3 regions of the Paenibacillus sp. 01T443 genome follow, and region 1 is predicted to be linked to each of the others. Evidence: riboswitches for the same ligand, from Rfam matches in the RefSeq annotation. Region 1 holds a riboswitch; each other region holds the start of a gene.
The links. A riboswitch is a leader RNA that binds a small molecule or an ion and turns the genes downstream of it on or off. The one in region 1 is predicted to bind cyclic di-GMP.
Positions count from the first base shown of each region.

Region 2: it holds a riboswitch for cyclic di-GMP, as region 1 does, so the genes downstream of both, AC1DLI_RS24205 (amidase) here and AC1DLI_RS09985 (hypothetical protein) in region 1, are expected to answer to the same signal.
Region 3: it holds a riboswitch for cyclic di-GMP, as region 1 does, so the genes downstream of both, AC1DLI_RS06515 (OmpL47-type beta-barrel domain-containing protein) here and AC1DLI_RS09985 (hypothetical protein) in region 1, are expected to answer to the same signal.

Region 1 covers NZ_JBFTPE010000005.1:525,451-528,733, reverse strand. The annotation lists gene AC1DLI_RS09990 (GDP-mannose 4,6-dehydratase) at 1-670, shown strand, start outside; cyclic di-GMP riboswitch class I at 728-811, shown strand; gene AC1DLI_RS09985 (hypothetical protein) at 1,173-1,892, shown strand; gene AC1DLI_RS09980 (stalk domain-containing protein) at 1,920-2,837, shown strand; gene AC1DLI_RS09975 (alpha/beta fold hydrolase) at 3,086-3,283, shown strand, end outside.
Region 2 covers NZ_JBFTPE010000014.1:85,431-88,713, reverse strand. The annotation lists gene AC1DLI_RS24210 (family 2 glycosyl transferase) at 1-1,149, opposite strand, end outside; gene AC1DLI_RS24205 (amidase) at 1,282-2,178, opposite strand; cyclic di-GMP riboswitch class I at 2,303-2,387, opposite strand; gene AC1DLI_RS24200 (class II fructose-bisphosphate aldolase) at 2,651-3,283, opposite strand, start outside.
Region 3 covers NZ_JBFTPE010000004.1:69,387-72,669, forward strand. The annotation lists gene AC1DLI_RS06515 (OmpL47-type beta-barrel domain-containing protein) at 1-1,149, opposite strand, end outside; cyclic di-GMP riboswitch class I at 1,245-1,341, opposite strand; gene AC1DLI_RS06520 (ComF family protein) at 1,490-2,383, opposite strand; gene AC1DLI_RS06525 (ATP-dependent helicase ComFA) at 2,380-3,283, opposite strand, start outside.

The sequences.
Region 1 (3,283 bases):
TACCGATGTTAATATTAATGGAACTGTAAACCTACTAGAAATGAGCAGAAAGCATAATGTGAAAAGCTTTGTATTTGCGTCTTCATCTTCTGTATATGGGAATAACACGAAAGTTCCATTTTCCGAGGAAGATGTTGTTGATTATCCGATCTCTCCTTATGCAGCAACGAAAAAGGCCGGAGAGCTTTTATGCCACACTTATCACAGTCTATATAATATTAATATGGCATGTTTAAGGTTTTTTACGGTATATGGCCCAAGACAAAGACCCGACCTTGCTATTCATAAGTTTACTAAGTTAATATCTGAGGGACAGCCTATCCCTTATTATGGAGATGGATCGTCGGAGAGAGATTATACTTACATAGAGGATATTATTGATGGTATTACTAAGGCTGTAGAATGGGTAAATGAAGGTGAAAAGAAATACGAAGTGTTTAATATAGGTGAATCGAACACCATCAGTCTGAAAAGAATGGTCGAAGCAATAGAAAATTCAGTTGGAAAAAAGGCTGGAATTAATAAATTGCCTATGCAGCCTGGTGATGTAAATCGGACATTTGCCGATGTTAGTAAGGCCAAACAGGTATTAGGATATAATCCTAAATGGCATTTTGAAGATGGGATTCATAAGTTCGTAGAATGGTATCAATCTTCAAACAATAATTGAAATAGGATCTAATTACAAAAATCCTTATATACCCTTAACAAATCAACTACATAAACCGTACGATAAAGGCAAAACCATTGAAAAGTGGTGACGCAAAGCTACAGGGGCTTATCTGATGAAGATTGCCAGCCAGCTACCGAATATCGTGCCTCCCGTCGAGGTTTATGTGGGAAAATGGAGGTTCTTTCTATGTTCTTACGCACTCAACTTGTACGTGAATGGCATCTGCTTTGTATTGGGTTTCACGAAAGGCTTTGGGAAGGCTGCTTATGTGATGAGAAGCGTATGGAGATTTATTTGAAAATGGTTTATCACCAAAATAAACTAGCAAATATCGGGCTCTCTTAAGCTATAAAGTGGAGCACAGCTTATAAATTTTAATGCAATATGCTCAAGCTGACGACGGTCACGATCAAGCGTCAGCTTATTTTTTTGAAAATAAGGCTAAGGAGAATCATGGCGGATTAATGTATTAATTACAACCCCCTATGAAACCAAAACAATGAAAAAAACAAACAAAATTTGGTTTATTATTGCTGGTGCCATTGTAGTTATTGGAATAATCATCTATGGAAGCATGAGCCTTTATTCAAAGTTAAACCAGGTGGACGAGTTAAATGGTCGATTAGAAGAAGCGGCTGAGTTTGATAACGCAGAGGGTGCATCAGCGAATACCGATCGGCCGAGCGAACAACCGGAACAAACGTCTAATGCTGAACAGACACTAACACCCGAGTCAGAGCTAGTTCCATCAGCTCAGCCTGGGGACGCCATCCAGCCTAGCCCAACTGCAACTTTGACACCAGTTTCTGCGTCTGATAACGTAGACAAGGGCCAGAAGCCAGGGGAAGAATCTACTACTTCGGAAGATAAGGCCCAGAAAAAGAAGAAGATTGATGCTTCTGTTAATGCTAAGCTGCAGCAGCTTAAGTCCTCTTGCCAGGCAAGCAGCAACAGCTTAGTGAAGCAAATTGCGAATGAGCTAAGCAATGATAAAGAAGCGACGCTTGCGACGATTCAAAGTAAGTACCTGGACAAGGTTTTTTCTGCGGAGGCAGCTTGTGACGCGAAGTTTAATCAATTAATTAGCAATGCTCAGAGCGAATATCAGGCAGCGGATTTAAGCAATCAAGCCTTGCCCGATTGGAGCTCGCAATATGAGAGTGCAAAGACTGGGGCAAGAGCTGACGCACTCGCTGTTATTGCAAATTCTATCAACTAGCACGCCCTATTAGAAAGAGGAGGCCCTATGAAAAAGTCACGCGCATTATCTATTTTTCTAGCCATTATGATGCTGTCATCTGTTCTTGCAACCGCTGCATCGGCTGCAGCAACGAGTATCAAAATCAAAACGCAGCCGATAAAGCTAACCTTTGACGGACAAGCGCTTAAGCTGCCTGATGGTCAATATTCGTTTATTTATGAAGGACGTACTTATGTGCCTATCCGTTATATCTCGTATGCGCTGCTAAAGTCAGTGAATTGGGATGGTGCAAAGGCTGCAATCTCCGAGCCGACGGAGAAAGAGCTTGCTGCGCTGAAGAAGCAGCTGCAATTAGCTGCTGCGGGCAGCCAGAAGCCGCAACTAAGTGTTGAAATTACAATTCAGTCTATAAAAGCTTCACTGGTATTTGACGGGAAGGCAGCAGCTTTGCCAGCAGACCAATCCATTTTTGGGTATAAAGGTTCCATTTATGTGCCGATTCGTTTCTTGTCGGAGTCGGTAGGAACACAAATCGGATATGATCCGGTTACAAAAACGGTTAGCGGTGAGTCTGCTGCTTATCGGGCGGAGCAAGGCGGCGGCGTTATCCCTCCGGGAACGGGTGGCGGAACAGGTAATGGCGGAGGTATCGTGAAGCCTACATATGAGCAAATTACGGCAAATGCAGAGGCCAAGCTCGCAGCGCTAAAGGCTAGCTGCCAGGCGACTTTAATGGATATCGGTCTGCAATACCTTGCAGCAAGTGCCGCAGATCAACCTAAGATTAAGGAAAAAGGTCTGCAAGAGGTTAACAACTGCTCTGCAAAGTTTGAGATTATTATGTCAGAAACAACGACTTCGCTTACGACTAACGGCTACAAAACGGATATTATTGCTGAGTACCGGGCCGCGTTTAACAAAGAACTTGAAGCAGGAAGAGAGATTGCGGAGAGCATGTCTTAAGCTAACTGCCGATCCTTTGTAGAGTACAACAAAAGAAAAAGGTTTGAATAACGGCCAGCGGTGCAGTCGTATAGACTGCATTGCTGGTCTTCTTTTATCTATCCAGACACACTTTTCATAAAATTGTTAATAGATTGTAAAAAATTATATCATTTAGCTAGTAGACCCCTACCATAGAACTAAAATATACATTACACTATCATTACAAACTATCCTGAATCATACAGTAGTGACAATGTAGGGGGACTATGGGCATATTTAATTTGTTCTACCAATTCGATAGATGTACGTCTAACCCAAATGCGGAAGTCGTAGTACTCATACATGGATTAGGTCTGAATGCTCACACCTGGAGGCCGCTCGTCTTAATGCTTGTCGAACGGTATCATGTTTTGCGATATGATTTGCGCGGACACGGCAAAAGCTTGAACGATGGCTCTGAATTA
Region 2 (3,283 bases), on a different contig from region 1:
AAATCCTTGATTAAAGCCCGTTATTTTGTTTTCATGCGCTTTTCCCCTTGAAGCTGGTATGCCGAACTCGGACACTACAATTGGCATTGAATGAATCTTTTTTATATCTTCCAGATATGCCAAATACGGATCCGGTTTACCATCCGGGCCTTTAAACTGAATATAATCCGTTTGATAGCTAAACAAATCAGGGTAATAAGGATACACGTGGTATGATGCAAACATGCCCGGCTTAAAGGTGTCGTGCCACTTTACATGTTCTACGTTTACTTCTACTAGATCTTCGTTTTTATATGGTTCATTTGGATGCTTTAGTGGATCAGTCGTCACCCAATTGGAAAATGCAACCGGCCTTTGCATATTGTATTTTGTCATTTCATACCCAATGATTTTATCCCCCAGCTCGGCCAAAAAAGCTTCGAACGGCGAGGCGCTAATCGTATATAGGTATTTTCCATTATAATGGTTGCGATTCATGTTATTTTCATTTGTACCTACAACAAAAGAAGGTTCCCATTCTATACCTAGTATCCATCCCACTACGTATTGGGAAACATCTGTTGTATATGTACCATCGGCATATCCTTTATGAACTGGCAGATAACTATCCCCATGAATAATATCAACAATTTCTTGTCCGCTCTTGATGACATCATTTAAGATCTTATCGTTATTGCCAAATGCATCATCAATGGTCAATATGTCATTCTCGTTCACCCATACACCATGGATAACGTAAATTGGCTGTTTTCCATCTTTTTCTGCTTTTTGATTAAAATCATATAACGCATTATAAAATTGCGGTCTCTGTGTGGTATATACCCTGATTGTATTTGCATTCATTTCGGAAATATAACCAAACCATCTATAATATTCATCATAAGTGATGGCGACTTCGCCAGGAAAAGAACCCGGTTTGCCTGCACCTATGTTGACGCCTTTAATAAAAATCTTTTTCCATTCATTACCCTTTAAGACATAATACGAATCATTGTCTGTTTTACTAATATACCTGGTACCGCTCTCCATCGAAATAGGTGTGGCGGGTTCATGTGATTGCTCATCTAAAAAGAACTTTTGATATCCCATAAAAAGCGAACCAATAATAAATATTAACAACATTCCTAAAATAACCTTTTTTTTCGACATTTTATTTAAACCTCCTACTGTAGTTTATAGGTAATTTTGCCTAACTGTCAATCTAAATAGATTACTACTTGACGCTTGTTGCTTAATCAAATAGCCCCCAGCATGAAGCTGGGGGCTACGTGTACATTTAATTTATTTCATTGCCATCCAGCTGTCATAATAGTGAACAGCTATTCCATTAAACTCGGGGTGCGTTTTATAGCTTTCATAAACAAGTTCGAGTTGCTGATCCATATAATTTTTACCCTCTTCATAAAAAGTTACAAATTGATATGGGTTTGCAAGCCGCCCAGTTTCAACAGCAATGGTACCTTTTACACTATATTTACTAAACATTTTCATTTCAGCGGCCGAAATACTGATAATTCCGTCGGCTCCCTCTGCTATGTCTCGATAAGCCATTATGGTCATAAACTTTACATGCTGACAAAGCCACTCCGCAATATTACCCGTCCCATATTTATTTTGATATTGTACGCCATAAAACCAAAAAGGAATATCGATACCAAAGTTCAAATTAAGCTTGCTGGCTTGCCTCTTAAACTTAATGATTAACGTTTGATACGCCTCCAAAATCTCGTTTTCATTACCCGTATACTGATCAAGCTCGTAAGGTTCCACATCTAGATGAATACCTTTAAACCCTTCATTAATTGACGCTGTCTTTTGATAATTATTTAACCAATCGAAGAAAGTTTGTTGGAGCTTCACACCGTTTTTAGCTACCCACTGGGGTGCACCGTCCAACGCTTCAACTTTTATTCCATTTGCAGTTGCTTTGCTGATAAAACTTCTATAGTACTTAGTATCTACCGCAATATCGATTTGCAGCAGTACTAACTTGACATCATGATTGATTAAATTTTCAATAATCTCATCCGGGTATTCAACAATTTTAGAAGCATCCCATAACCAAGTCGATAAATTTGTATTTTTAGAGTACTTATACTTTGATTCAGCTCTGACAACCCCTGAAACAGTTGAGTATATAAGAAACATAGTACATAGTAATAAAACGACCTTTTTCATATTCATATCTCCATTAATTTATAATGACGTACAAAAAAACACAGTCCGGTTAAACACCGAACTGTGTCGAAAAATATGTGATAAAAACGAGCACTGGTTGCGTCAGTTTTTATTACACTCTTCGTTCGGCAACTGGCTGCCATAGGTTCTCACCCTTAGGCCCTCTAGTTTTGCGTCCCTGCTTTACAACAGGTTTGCTATTATCGTGAAGCTTAATATGCAATTGTAATATGAAGTTATTATAGGTGTAGTTCTACATGTTCATCTAACAAACGTTATTAATATAATATTTGATTGATCACCAATTGTCCAATACTTTGCTTTGCGACCACTAACGGATAGCAGAATGTCATACTTGTGGTATTAGCATAAGTCAATAATACTAAAGCTCGATGCCTCTTAGTCCGCAATAAAAAAAGGGTTGGACTGGATGCAAATCGCACCCTGCCCAACCCTTTTCACTTTATATTTATTACGCTTTATTCGAAGAACCGAATTCACGCATTTTACCTTGAACCGTTGCTTTAATCGCATCGCGGCCCGGGGACAAGAATTTACGCGGATCGTAAACTTCTGAATCAGAAGTCAAGATTTCGCGAGCAACTTTTGTAAACGCGATTTGGTTCTCTGTGTTTACGTTGATTTTTGCAGTTCCCAGCGAGATAGATCTCTTAATATCCGCTGTAGGGATTCCTGTACCGCCGTGCAATACCAATGGAAGCTTTATTGTTTGGCAGATCTCTTCCATTTCTTTGAAGCCAAGGTTTGGTTCGCCTTTGTAAGGGCCATGTACGGAACCTAGTGCAGGAGCAAGGCAATCGATGCCTGTAAGCTCAACCAGTTGCTTACACTCTTGAGGATCAGCGTAGATAACGCCCTCAGCGATAACATCATCTTCTTGTCCGCCAACCGTTCCAAGCTCAGCTTCTACGGAAACGCCGCGCTCATGCGCGTATGCAACTACTTGTTGTGTAGTTTTTACGTTTTCTTCGAATGGTGAGTGTGATGCATCTATCATAACAGAAGTAAAACCAGCATCAATCGCTGCTTTACATTTTTCAAAGCTTGAACCATGGTCCAGGTGAATAGCAACAGGAACCGTGAT
Region 3 (3,283 bases), on a different contig from region 1:
GACCTGGCTGCCTTCCGCGGATTCACCAAAGCGGTCGCTATATGCGTGTACCGTATAGACATAGTCTCCGGGAGCCATTTTCGCATATGTAATCGTTGTTTTGGTGATTGTGCTTTTCAGAACCTTTTCACCGTTAATCACTTCATAAACGTTATATTGGGTGGCATTTGCCACAGCATCCCAGCTTAAAACAATATCATTGATATTCTGAAGCTTAAAAGTATAATTAGTCGGAGCCGTCATAGTCACAGTGCCCACGGTGACGGAAAGTTGGCTTCCCCCGGCAGATTCCCCGAATCTTTCACTGTAGGAACGCACCTCATAAATGTAATCACCCGCCGGCATATTGCTCAGCTTACTGCTGGTTCCAGTAACCGTACTACGCAAGCTAGGCTCGCCATCAACGATTTGATAGATTCTATAGGCCGTTGCATAGCTGACAGCAGACCAGTTCAGATCCACGTCACTGCCGTTTGTTACCGTGAATGACAGGTTGTTTGGAGCGGTCATAACCGGATAAACCACCTGAATTTCTATAGGTGATGATATCGGAGATTCACCGTACAGAGCGTTAGCAGCCGAAACTGCATATTTGTATATTCCTTCTGAAGCATTGGTGATGGTATAGCTCCGTCCGGTGCCGGAATAAATAAGTACTTGCTGCCCATCTTCTGCGATTTTGTACAAATTATAGCTTCCAGCGTATGCTGAAGCTGTCCATCTCAGTGCAATGTCATTACCATTTGGCAGTGTATTCGTCAAACTTTCGGGTGCTTGCATATCCGGATAAACAATATCAACAGCAACCGGTGCGCTTGGACCTGATTCACCTGTTTCACTAAGTGTCGATACGGCGTAGCTATAAGACCCTTCCGGCAAATTGCTAGCCTGGTAAGTGGTATTGGCCACGGTACCAAGCATTCTAAGTTGACCTTCCGATATTTCATAAATATTGTAGCCCGTGGCCCCCGTGACTGCTGACCAAGTTAGTCTTACATTCTCTGGCGCCAACAAATTCGTTGTAAGGTTGCTTGGCGGTAGCATTGTGCTATCCGTCGAAGCAGCCACCCTTCCCATTGGAATCGCCAGCTGTACCAAAAGCATCAATGCGACTAGTAAAGATAAGAGCTTGGAAGAACGTTTTATCATGATTAAGTCCTGCCTCTCATAGTGAAAAGAGGAAAATAGTCCAAAAAAAAGAGAACCTCTGACAAGGTTCACTAGCATTAAGGGCTATGATTCCTTGTGGTAACCGGCTGCCTTTCAAGTAACTAAAAAAATACTTGGGTAAGGCCCATGGCTTTGCGTCTCATAGTTTCCTATGATTTGCCCCTTCACATAGTATATTATGAGTGTATTATAATCCCATTGGCCCATAAGCGTTAATAGGTCTAAAGTAATATATTATGTCATTTTTCTGCAAGTTCCTGGGTTACGCTATTATTTTCATTAGTTAATAAGAAGGTCAATTTGACACAAAACAAACAAATTAGGACCTTGCCCATGTCAACACGTATATTTCAAGTGGAAGCTCCGCATGCTGGCTGAGTGCCTGCGAGCAAGCCTCCACCGTGCTTCCTGTCGTATAAATATCATCGATCAATAGAACACGAAGCGCTTTGCGTGTCGGAGAAGGATGTTTGAGGTCTTTTACTCCATTCGTATGCAGCTTGTGAAACTCGGCTGGATTGCTAGTAAAAAGATATCTTGTATCGCGCATTCTCTCAGAGCGCGTCTTGAAGCTTTGTTTCTCGGAATGACGAGAACGGACGAGCAGCTGCTTAAGCGGCAAATGATAGCGCTGCGCAACCCGACCTGCCAGCTGCTCTGCCTGATTAAAGCCCCGATCGGCCTCTCGTTCCGCGCTGACAGGCACATAGGTTACGGCATCCCAGTGTTCGGTCATCCTTATTTTCAATTTAGATTCTCGACTATTGGGTGCGTTAGTCCGCTGAACAATTTCGGCTGTCAAAGCCTCGAAAGCAGGCAGCAGCATGTCGCCAAGCAATGGAGCAAGCTGCTCGTTTCCCCGATATTTGTATAGAGCGAGCATCGCTCGCATCGTTTGATTATAGTGAACCGCGCTGCGGTTGCACACAAAAGAGCCATGCGGACTGCGTATGCAGTCCTCGCAGGGAATGCCGCGCCCGCATCTAGTACAGGCGATGCGGGTGAGCCACGGTATTGCGGAGAGGCACGCTCCGCAAAGGGATTGCCGAAGCTGGGGAGTCAGCTTCGCGGGGCTGCTGCTGTCCGCGCTGCGAGAGCCGGTTTGCGGTTTGCCGCATAGGAGACATGCGGCAGTCCGCGGTGCGAGCAGCTGCGCGGCTCCGGCGAAGGCGGATTGCAGTCGCCGGAGCCAGTCTTGGGGCGGGACTGTCATTTGGGCGAGCCTCCTTTGGTTGCGGAGAGCAGATAGCCCTGCTTGCGAGCCATTCGGTTCATGCTTTGGATATGATGTACGGCTTGCAGCTGCGCTCGATTGCGTTCTCGGCTGCAGAAATAGACCTGCCCAAACGGATCCTCAGCCGATCTTCCTGCCCTTCCTGCCATTTGCACCAAGGAAGCTTCGTCAAAGAGCCGACCATCTGCATCTAGGATATAAACATCGCTTTTGGGAATGGTTACCCCTCTCTCTAATATGGTAGTCGTGACAAGCACGCGAATCTCCCTCGCCCGAAAACGCTGAACCTTCGCCGACCGCTCCGCATCCTGCGAGGAGGTAGCAGCAACAGCAGCGTGAGACAGAACTATGCGCAGCAGGGCTGCCATCGGTTCTGTCTGTGCAATCTGCTGTACGAACACAAACAGCTGGGCGCCGCGAACAAGCGATGCCTGCATGGCCGCCAGCAGCTTTGTCGGCAATTTGTGTTGCTGCAGCATTTGCTTCACTATCGGTGTTTGAATAAGCCTCGGAACCGGCAGCGGATGACGGTGATAGCGCACAGGCACCCTTGCATGCGGAAGCCTCCCGCGTTTCGCTGCCCGCTGCAAATCGCTTGGCGGCGTAGCCGACAATAACAGGCGAGCTGCGCCCGGCGCACAGCTTTTATCCGCCGCAAAATGAAGGAGTGGATCGCCCGCAAACGGAAACGCATCAAGCTCATCGACCACGACGAGATCAAAACCTTGATAAAAGCGCAGCAGTTGATGCGTGGTAGCCAGCGTAATGTCACCGTTTTCCCAGCGCTGCTCACTGCCCCCGTATAACGTGACTACAGTAGCTCCTGGAAACGCTTTGCGGATTCGCGGGTCAAGCTCAATGACGACATCGCGGCGCGGC